2 regions of the Kitasatospora sp. NPDC023118 genome follow, and region 2 is predicted to be linked to the other one. Evidence: predicted binding sites of a transcription regulator. Region 2 holds the regulator's gene; the other holds the start of a gene.
The links. The regulator HrcA, encoded in region 2, represses chaperone genes, less so after heat shock. The targets are predictions, from matches to a motif close to TTNGCACTCNGNNNNNCNGAGTGCNAA.
Positions count from the first base shown of each region.

Region 1 (4,728 bases), on a different contig from region 2:
TCACCACGGACGAGGTCGGCGAGGCCGCGGAGCGGCGGCTGCGGGCCGTGGACAAGGGCGGCAAGCTGGCGGACTGGCTGAACGGGCGCTGACCCCGCGTTGCCAGGGGTGGCCTGGCGGGACAAGGCCGGCGAATGGGGTGGCCTGGCGGAATCTACGCGCGTAACTGTATGCTGGTGCGACCACGCCGTTTAACTACCGCTAGACCACCCCCAGCATCTGCCTGACGCAGAGTTGGCGCGACCGCTCGGCGGCCGCGGTCAGGCCCCGGCCCACCAGGCCCGGCCGACCCGGTATCTACCCCGGTCGACGCGCGAGAGGACGACTCTCGGCGCCGTCGGGGCCACCCCATGCCCTGCCGCGCTACCAGGCAGCAGGAAGGACCGACCGTGACGGCCCGCCGAACGGTCGACATCGCCGCGGACAGCGCTCCGGACACCGCGGACAACACTCCGGACACCGCTCCGGACACCGCGACCGGCACCGTGGACACCGCCGCCGAGGCGCCCGCCCGGGTCGGGTACGGAGAGCTGCTGCGCACGCCCGGCGCCTGGACGTTCCTGTCCCCCGCCCTGGTCGCGCGACTGCCCTACGCGATGCTCAGCATGGGCATCCTGCTGCTCGTCACCCAGACCCACGGCTCGTACGGCACCGCCGGTACGGTCACCGCCGTCGCCGCCGTCGCCCAGGCCCTGATCGGGCCGCAGACCGGGCGACTGGCCGACCGCTACGGCCAGGCCGCGGTACTGGTCCCGACGGTGCTGGTGCACGCGGCCTCGGTCGGCGTGCTGATCGCGCTGGCGCTCGGCCACGCGCCGGCCTGGAGCCTGTACCTGGCCGCCGTCCCCGCCGGGGCGAGCGTGCCGCAGATCGGCGCGATGGTCCGGGCCCGCTGGGTGTCCGAGTTCACCGCGGAGGGCGCCTCCCCGACCGCCGCGGCCAAGGTGAGCACCGCGTTCGCCTTCGAGTCCGTGACGGACGAGTTCACCTTCGTGATCGGCCCGATCCTGGCCGCCAACATCGCCGCCTTCGCCAGCCCGGCGACCGCGCTGATCGCCGAGGCCTCGCTGACCCTGGTCGGCGGCCTCGCCTTCGCCGCCCAGCGGCGCACCGCCCCCGCCCGGATCGCTCCGCAGCCCGGTGTGCGGCGCGCCTCCGCGCTCGCCTCGCCCGGCGTCCGGCTGCTGGCCGGGACCTTCCTCGGGGTCGGCGCGGTGTTCGGCGGCATGCAGGTGTCGGTGAACGCCTTCGCCGACTCCGTCGGGCAGCACGACGCCGGCGGCACGGTGTACGGGATCTTCGCGGGCGGCTCGATGCTGGCCGGTGTGCTGTACGGCGTGGTCGCCTGGCGGCGGCCGGTCCAGCAGCGGATGGCCATGAGCTACACGCTGCTGGTGCTGGGCTGCTCGGTGCTGTGGGCGATGCCCAACCTGGTCGCCCTGACGGTTGCCGGGCTGGTCTGCGGTCTGGCCATCGCGCCGACCCTGATCAGCGGCTACACCCTGGTCGAGACGCTGGTCGCGGACGGCGCCAAGACGGAGGCCTTCACCTGGCTGACCGGCGCGATCGGGCTGGGGCTGGCGGTCGGCTCGATGGCCGCCGGCAAGCTGATCGACGGACACGGGCCCTCGGTCGGGTTCCTGGTGCCGGTCGTCGGCGCCGGTCTGGGGCTGCTCGCGCTGGTGTCGATGCGGCACCTGCTGGTGGCGCGCGGCGGGACGGGCCGCGTGGTGGCCGGGTCCGCCGAGCGTGGCGGCGCGCCGCAGCTGGTCGGTGCGGCCAAGGGCTGAACGGGGGGTCGGCGGCGACCGGGTACCGGCTCATCTCACACCGGAGTCGCTGGACTGATCCAGCGGAATGCCGCATCATTGACCATCGTTAGCACTCATCAGGCGAGAGTGCCAGGAGGAAGACAAGTGCCCACGTACCAGTACCAGTGCACCGAGTGCGGCAACGGCCTGGAGGCGGTGCAGAAGTTCACCGACGAGGCGCTGACCACGTGCCCCGACTGCCAGGGACGGCTCCGCAAGGTCTTCTCGGCCGTGGGCGTCGTGTTCAAGGGCTCGGGCTTCTACCGGACCGACAGCCGATCGTCCTCCAGCAGTTCGGTGGGCGCCGGTTCGTCCTCCGGCTCCCCGACGTCGTCGTCCGCGACGTCCTCGACGGGTTCGAGCTCGTCGTCCTCGTCCAGCTCGTCCAGCTCGTCCAGCTCCTCCAGCAGCCCGGCTCCGGTCGCGAGCTGACCTCGGCGCCCGGTTCGCGGCGTTCGACACTGGGCGCTCGGCGCCGGATCGGCGTCCGGCGAGTGCTCGGAAGCTTCGCGAAAGGCCCGTCGGCCCCGCTTCACGCGGGGCGGCGGGCCTTTCCGCTTGCCCTGTTCGCCGTCCGGCGCGGGTTTTCGTCAGCTTGCGGAGGTCGGTCTCACTCGCGCGAGTGTACGAAGTTGTCCACAGGGGCGGGTTTATCCACAGGCTTGGGGATAGGGCTTTCCGGTAGCGCCCGGGGCGCGCATCGTGTGGGTCACCAGAGACCGACCGATCGAGTCCGGAGGTCACGTCGATGACGACCATGAGCCTGTCCGTCCCACTGCCCGCGCCTACCGTGCCGCCCCGGCGGGAGGTGCCGAGCTTCCCCCCGATCCGGCGCGGCTGCGGCGGGTGGCACCGCTGGCGCCGGGCCGTCCGGCGGCGGGCCGGGGTGCCCGCGCTGGTGCTGCTCGCGGTGGCGGCGGCGCTGGCGCTCGGGCCCACACGGGCCGGGCTACCGCCGCCCTCAGGGGGCGCGGTGGGCCGTACGGGTTGTCAATCCGGGCCTGCGGGGGATCACCCGTAACCCCGGAACGACTTCGTCGTTCGAGGCGGCATGAAAGGCTTCAAGGAATTCCTGCTGCGTGGAAATGTCGTCGAACTCGCCGTCGCCGTGGTCATCGGCGCGGCTTTCACCAACATCGTCAATGCCTTCGTCAAAGGCGTGATCAATCCGATCGTCGGTGTGTTCGGGACGAAGGACCTGGGGTCCTACAGTTCCTGCCTCAAGGGGCCCTGCGAGGTGAGCGCCACCGGTGGGGTCACGTCCGGAATCCTCATCCTGTGGGGGTCGGTGCTCAGCGCCGCCCTGCAGTTCCTGATCACTGCGGCCGTCGTCTACTTCGTCCTGATCGTGCCGATGAACAGGATGGCGGCCAAGCGCAAGTCCGTCGTCGAGGTGGCGGCGGAGGCCGAGGCCAAGGAGGTCCAACTGCTGACCGAGATCCGCGACGCGCTGGTCACGGCGCGCTAGTCCCCGTGGTGCGGCGGACGCTGGCTCAGATACCAGTCCAGCCCGCGCCCACCGCTCTCCCCCGGCCCGGGGCGCTCGCCCCAGCCCGCGTCGGTGTCGTCCCGGGACTGCTGGTCCAACGGGTCCCGGAAGACCAGCCGGGCCTTGGCCACGGCCGCCCGCCGGGTCGCCGGCGGCTGGTCCGCCGACGGCTGCTCGTCCTGTTCCTGCCGGACCTGCCCCTGCCTGTTCTGTCCCTGCCTGCTCTGTTCCTGCCGGCTCTGTTCCTGCTCGCTCACTCTGTCCACTCCCCTGATCACCCGGGCCGTCCTGTCCCTCCAGCCTAAGAGCCCCGTGGCACGCCGCGGGCCCTGGGCGGAGCGCTCCGCACCAGGGCCCGGGGGCAGACGGGCTCGGTCATTCCCGGCCGAGACGGGCTCGGCCGTGGGCTCGTTCGTCAGGCGGCTCCTCAGGCGGCCTCGAAGCCCGCGTGGTCGGCGATCTTCTTCAGTTCGGCGAGCGCGTGCTTCTCGATCTGGCGGATCCGCTCGCGGGTGAGGCCGTGCTGCTTGCCCACCTCGGTCAGGGTGCGCTCGCGGCCGTCCTCCATGCCGTAACGGGAGCGGATGATCGAGGCCGTGCGGTCGTCCAACCGCCCGATCAGGCCGTCCAGCTCCTCGCGGCGGAGCATGACCATCACGGCGTCCTCGGGGGACGTCGCCCCGGTGTCCTCGACCAGGTCGCCGAACTGGGTCTCGCCTTCGTCGTCGACCGACATGTTGAGGCTGACCGGGTCGCGCGCCCAGTCCAGCACGTCCTTGATCCGAGCCTCGGTGGTGTCCAGCTCGGCCGCGATCTCGGCCGGCTCTGGCTCGCGGCCCAGTTCCTTGGACTTCTCGCGCTGCACCCGCCGGATCCGGCCGAGCTCCTCGACCAGGTGCACGGGCAGCCGGATGGTGCGGGACTGGTCGGCGATGGAGCGGGTGATCGCCTGCCGGATCCACCAGGTGGCATAGGTGGAGAACTTGAAACCCTTGGCGTAGTCGAACTTCTCGACGGCGCGCACCAAGCCCGCGTTGCCCTCCTGGATGAGGTCCAGCAGCGGGAGGCCACTGCGCGGGTAGCGGCGGGCGACCGCGACCACCAGGCGGAGGTTGGAGCGGATGAACACGTCCTTGGCGCGCTCCGCGTCCTCGGCTATCGCCTCCAGCTCCTCGCGCGTGACACCGTCCGGAAGTCCGTCCTCGTCCAGCAGGTGCTGGGCGTACACGCCGGCCTCGATCCGCAGCGAGAGCTCGACCTCCTCGGCGGCATCGAGCAGGGGCGTCCTGGCGATCTCGTCGAGGTACATGCCGACCAGGTCGCGGTCGGCCTCAAGGTTGGTCGGGCGGGCCGCGCGACTCCGGTCGGCCCTGTCGCGAACGACGGCACGGGTGGCCATGCTTGCTCCCTTTGACTGGTGTTGCCGAG
Region 1 covers NZ_JBVHHW010000005.1:200,226-204,953, reverse strand. The annotation lists gene ACZ3UD_RS09035 (potassium/proton antiporter) at 1-92, shown strand, start outside; gene ACZ3UD_RS09030 (MFS transporter) at 486-1,790, shown strand; gene ACZ3UD_RS09025 (FmdB family zinc ribbon protein) at 1,917-2,243, shown strand; gene mscL (large conductance mechanosensitive channel protein MscL) at 2,863-3,279, shown strand; gene ACZ3UD_RS09015 (hypothetical protein) at 3,276-3,557, opposite strand; gene ACZ3UD_RS09010 (sigma-70 family RNA polymerase sigma factor) at 3,728-4,699, opposite strand.
Region 1: ACZ3UD_RS09025 (FmdB family zinc ribbon protein) is a predicted target of HrcA. The motif match lies at 1,879-1,905, and genes of this name have one in related genera.

Region 2 (4,728 bases):
GCCGGTACGGCTTCGCGCCCGCCTCGGCGAAGGCGGCCAGCTCCTCCGGGGAGACGCCGCCCTCCGGGCCGACCACCAGCACGATGTCCCCCGCCCCGGGCAGCGCGGCGTGCGCCAGCGGCTCGGCACCCTCCTCGTGCAGCACGGCGGCGAAGGAGGCCCGCGCCAGCAGCGGGGCCAGCTGCCTGGTGGTCATCGGCTCGCGTACCTCGGGGAAGCGCAGCCGGCGGGACTGCTTGCCCGCCTCCCGGGCGGTGGCCCGCCACTTGGCGAGCGCCTTGGCTCCGCGCTCGCCCTTCCACTGGGTGATGCAGCGCGAGGCCGCCCAGGGGACCACCACGTCCACGCCGACCTCGGTCATGGTCTCCACGGCCAGCTCGCCGCGGTCGCCCTTGGGCAGCGCCTGGACGACGACGATCCGCGGCGCCGGCTCCGGCTCCCGGCGCACGGCGGCCACCGTGACGTCGATCGCGTCCTTGCCGAACACCTCGGCGACCACCCCGTCCACCCCGAGCCCCAGCCCGTCCGCCAGGGTCACCGCCTCACCGGCCGCCAGCCGCTTCACCGCGGCCGCGTGCCGCCCCTCCGCCCCGTCCAGGCGCACCAGCGCCCCGGGCGCGGCGGCGGCGATCCGCTCGGTCTCGACGACGAAGACGGGGGCGGTCATGGGGTGGTCCTCCGGAGGGTGGGCGGAACGGGAACGCGAAGGGGGTGCCGGGTCAGGACCTGTCTCTCGGGACCTGAACCCGGCACCCCCTCCCGGACGGCTTACCGGCCGTTGAAGGCGTCCTTCAGACGCGAGAACAGGCCCTGCTGGCCCGGCGCGAACTGGCCGGACGGGCGCTCCTCGCCGCGCAGTATGGCGAGCCGGCGCAGCAGTTCCTCCTGCTCGGCGTCGAGCTTGGTGGGCGTCTGAACCTCGACGTGCACTATCAGGTCGCCCCGGCCGCCCCCGCGCAGGTGGGTGATGCCCCGGCCGTGCAGCGGGATCGACTGGCCGGACTGGGTGCCGGGCCGGATGTCGACCTCCTCCAGCCCGTCTAGGGTCTGCAGCGGCACCTGGGTGCCGAGCGCGGCGGCCGTCATCGGGATGGTGACGGTGCAGTGCAGGTCGTCCCCGCGCCGCTGGAAGACGCTGTGGGTGGTCTCGGCGATCTCGACGTACAGGTCGCCGGCCGGGCCGCCGCCGGGGCCGACCTCGCCCTCGCCGGCCAGCTGGATCCGGGTGCCGTTGTCGACACCGGCCGGGATCTTGACGGTCAGGGTGCGGCGGGCGCGGACCCGGCCGTCGCCGGCGCACTCGGGGCACGGGGTCGGCACGACGGTGCCGAAGCCCTGGCACTGCGGGCAGGGGCGGGAGGTCATGACCTGCCCCAGGAAGGAGCGGGTGACCTGGGAGACCTCGCCCTTGCCGCGGCACATGTCGCAGGTCTGCGCGGAGGTGCCGGGGGCCGCGCCCTCGCCGTTGCAGGTGGTGCAGGTGACGGCGGTGTCGACCTGGAGTTCCTTGGTGGCGCCGAAGGCGGCCTCCTCCAGGGTGATCTCCAGCCGGATCATGGCGTCCTGGCCGCGGCGGGTGCGCGAGCGCGGGCCGCGCTGGCCGGCCGCGGCGCCGAAGAAGGCGTCCATGATGTCGGAGAAGCCGAAGCCCGCCGCGCCGGCGCCGAAGCCGCCCGCGCCCCCGCCGCCCGGTGAGAGCGGGTCACCGCCGAGGTCGTAGACCTGGCGCTTCTGCGGATCGGAGAGCACCTCGTAAGCGGCGTTGATCTCCTTGAACCGCTCCTGCGTCTTCGGGTCCGGGTTGACGTCCGGGTGCAGTTCGCGTGCCAGGCGCCGGAACGCCTTCTTGATCTCGTCCTGCCCCGCATCCCGTCGGACGCCGAGTACCGCGTAGTAGTCCGTGGCCACCAAATGCTCCGCTTGTTCCGCCTGTAGTAGTGCGACTGGACACCGCCGTTAGACATCTAACAGCGGTTGCTTGCTACGACTCGGCCAGGATCTGCCCCACGTACCGTGCCACCGCCCGCACCGCCCCCATTGTGCCCGGGTAGTCCATCCGGGTCGGACCGATCACACCGAGTTTGGCCACGCTCTCGTCGCCCGAACCGTAGCCGACCGACACCACCGAGGTGGAATTCAGCCCTTCGTACGCAATCTCCCGCCCGATCCGGACCGTCATTCCGGCGTCCCCGGTCTCACCCAGGAGGCGGAGCAGGACGACCTGCTCCTCCAGGGCCTCCAGGACCGGCTGGATGGTGAGCGGGAAGTCGTGGCCGAAACGCGTCAGGTTGGCCGTGCCGGCCAGCATGATCCGCTCCACGTTCTGCTCGGCCAGCGCCTCGAACAGGGTCGCCAGGACCGTACTGACGGTCGGCCGGTCGATCTGCTCGAACGTGGCCGGCAGCTCCTCCAGCAGCGCCGGGACGTCCGGCAGCCGCTGGCCGGCGGCCCGGACGTTGATCCGCGCCCGCAGGTCCGCCAGGACCGTCTCGCCGACCGTGCCCGGGCAGTCGACCATCCGCTGCTCGACCCGGCCGGTGTTGGTGATCAGGACCAGCATCACCTTCGCCGGGGCCAGCGCCACCAGCTCGATGTGCCGGACGGTGGAGCGGGTCAGCGAGGGGTACTGCACCACGGCGACCTGCCGGGTCAGCTGGGCGAGCAGCCGCACCGTGCGGGCGACCACGTCGTCCAGGTCGACGGCGCCGTCCAGGAAGTGCCGGATCGCCCGGCGCTCCGGGGCGCTCATCGGCTTGACCTCGGCGAGCTTGTCGACGAACAGCCGGTAGCCCTTGTCGGTGGGGATGCGCCCGGCGCTGGTGTGCGGCTGGTGGATGTAGCCCTCCTCCTCCAGCGCCGCCATGTCGTTGCGCACGGTCGCCGGGGAGACTCCGAGGTTGTGCCGCTCCACGAGGGCCTTGGAGCCGACCGGCTCCTCGGTGCCCACGTAGTCCTGGACGATGGCACGCAGAACGGCGAGCTTGCGGTCGTCCAGTTGGCGGACCTCACCGGCCATGGGCACGCACCTCCGTCTTCGCACGTTGTCCGTCTGTGATGCTGCGGGCCGCTCCGGGAGGACCCCGACCCTGGCACTCTGCGCACACGAGTGCCAAAACCGTATCTGCCAGTGTAAGGCCCGGGTCCTGTCCCAGGAACGGCCCGGCCGGAGTGATCCTGCCCGCAGTCCCAGGGCACGGCCCCTTCCGCCGCAACTCGCGGCGCGGGGGTGGTGCCCTGGGGCCGTCCGGGTGGCAGCATCGAAAGCGACGGCGAACGGAGGAGCAAGAGATGTCGAGCTCGGGCCAGCACACCCGTTTCGCGCCCGACCGCGGCCTGACCAGCCGCATGGTCGCGACGATGTTCGTGATCGGGCTGCTGTACGTCGGTTTCACGGGCCTGCTGATCGCGCTGCTGCGCGGGGCCTGGCCGCTGATCGTGCTGATCTCCGGCGGGCTGTTCGTGGCCCAGTTCTGGTTCAGCGACAAGATCACCGAACGGGCGATGGGCGCCCGCCAGGTGACCGAGGAGCAGTACCCCCAGCTGCACGGCACCATCGACCGGCTCTGTGCCCTGGCCGACATGCCCAAGCCCCGCGTGGCGGTCGCCGACAACGACATGCCGAACGCCTTCGCCACCGGCCGCAACCCGCAGAACGCCGTGGTCTGCGTCACCACCGGCCTGCTGCGCCGGCTCGAACCCGAGGAGCTGGAAGGCGTCCTGGCGCACGAGCTGTCGCACGTCGCCCACCGGGACGTCGCGGTGATGACCATCGCCGGCTTCCTCGGCGTGCTCGCCGGGGCGATGACCCGGGTCGCCATGTACGGCGGGTTTATGGGCGGCGGGCGCAACAACAACGACCAGAACGCGGCCATCGCGGCGCTGATCATCCCCCTGGTGTCGATGGTCGTCTACGCGATCAGCTTCCTGCTCACCCGGCTGCTCTCCCGCTACCGCGAGCTGGCCGCCGACCGGGCCGCCGCGCAGCTCACCGGCCGGCCCAGCGCCCTGGCCTCGGCCCTGACCAAGGTGACCGGGCAGATCGCGGCCATCCCCACCGAGGACCTGCGCAAGTCGCAGCCGTACAACGCCTTCTACTTCGCCCCCGCGCTCAGCGCCCGGGAGACCGCCTCCCAGCTGCTCTCCACCCACCCGACGCTGGAGAAGCGGCTGGCGCAGCTGGCGAAGATCTCCGAGCAGCTCGGCCGCTGATTCCCGTTGAGGAAAGGACCACCGTGGGATTCCTGGACGCCCTGTTCGGCCGCAGCAAGCCCGTCAAGCCCGACCTCGACCAGCTGTTCGGCGTGCCGTCCGCCGCGCTCACCCTGGAGGCCGGGGCCGGGTTCCTCCCCACCGGGCTCGGCTCGGTCTGCTTCGCGGCCGTCGAGGGCGCGGCCTTCGTCCAGGTCGAGCAGCAGGTCCGGGCGCTGCTGGACGCCGACACCGAGCGCGGCGGCGTACCGGTGGAGGCCTCCAAGGACGGCTACGGCTACTCCTGGCTGCTCGCCCGGCACCAGCCCGGGGAGCTGCCGGAGCTGGTGAACGACCTGCACGCGGTCAACAGCGAGCTGGAGGCGAACGGCTTCGGGCCGCAGTTGCTCTGCTCGCTGGTCTGCTTCCGGAACGGGCAGGGGCAGTCGCTGGCCCTGGTCTACCTCTACAAGCGCGGCAGCTTCTATCCCTTCGCCCCGATGCCCGGTGGCGGGGAGCGGCGCAACAGTCCGCTGGAGC
Region 2 covers NZ_JBVHHW010000023.1:3,582-8,309, forward strand. The annotation lists gene ACZ3UD_RS26610 (16S rRNA (uracil(1498)-N(3))-methyltransferase) at 1-667, opposite strand, end outside; gene dnaJ (molecular chaperone DnaJ) at 769-1,908, opposite strand; gene hrcA (heat-inducible transcriptional repressor HrcA) at 1,982-3,016, opposite strand; gene htpX (zinc metalloprotease HtpX) at 3,289-4,209, shown strand; gene pspAB (PspA-associated protein PspAB) at 4,233-4,728, shown strand, end outside.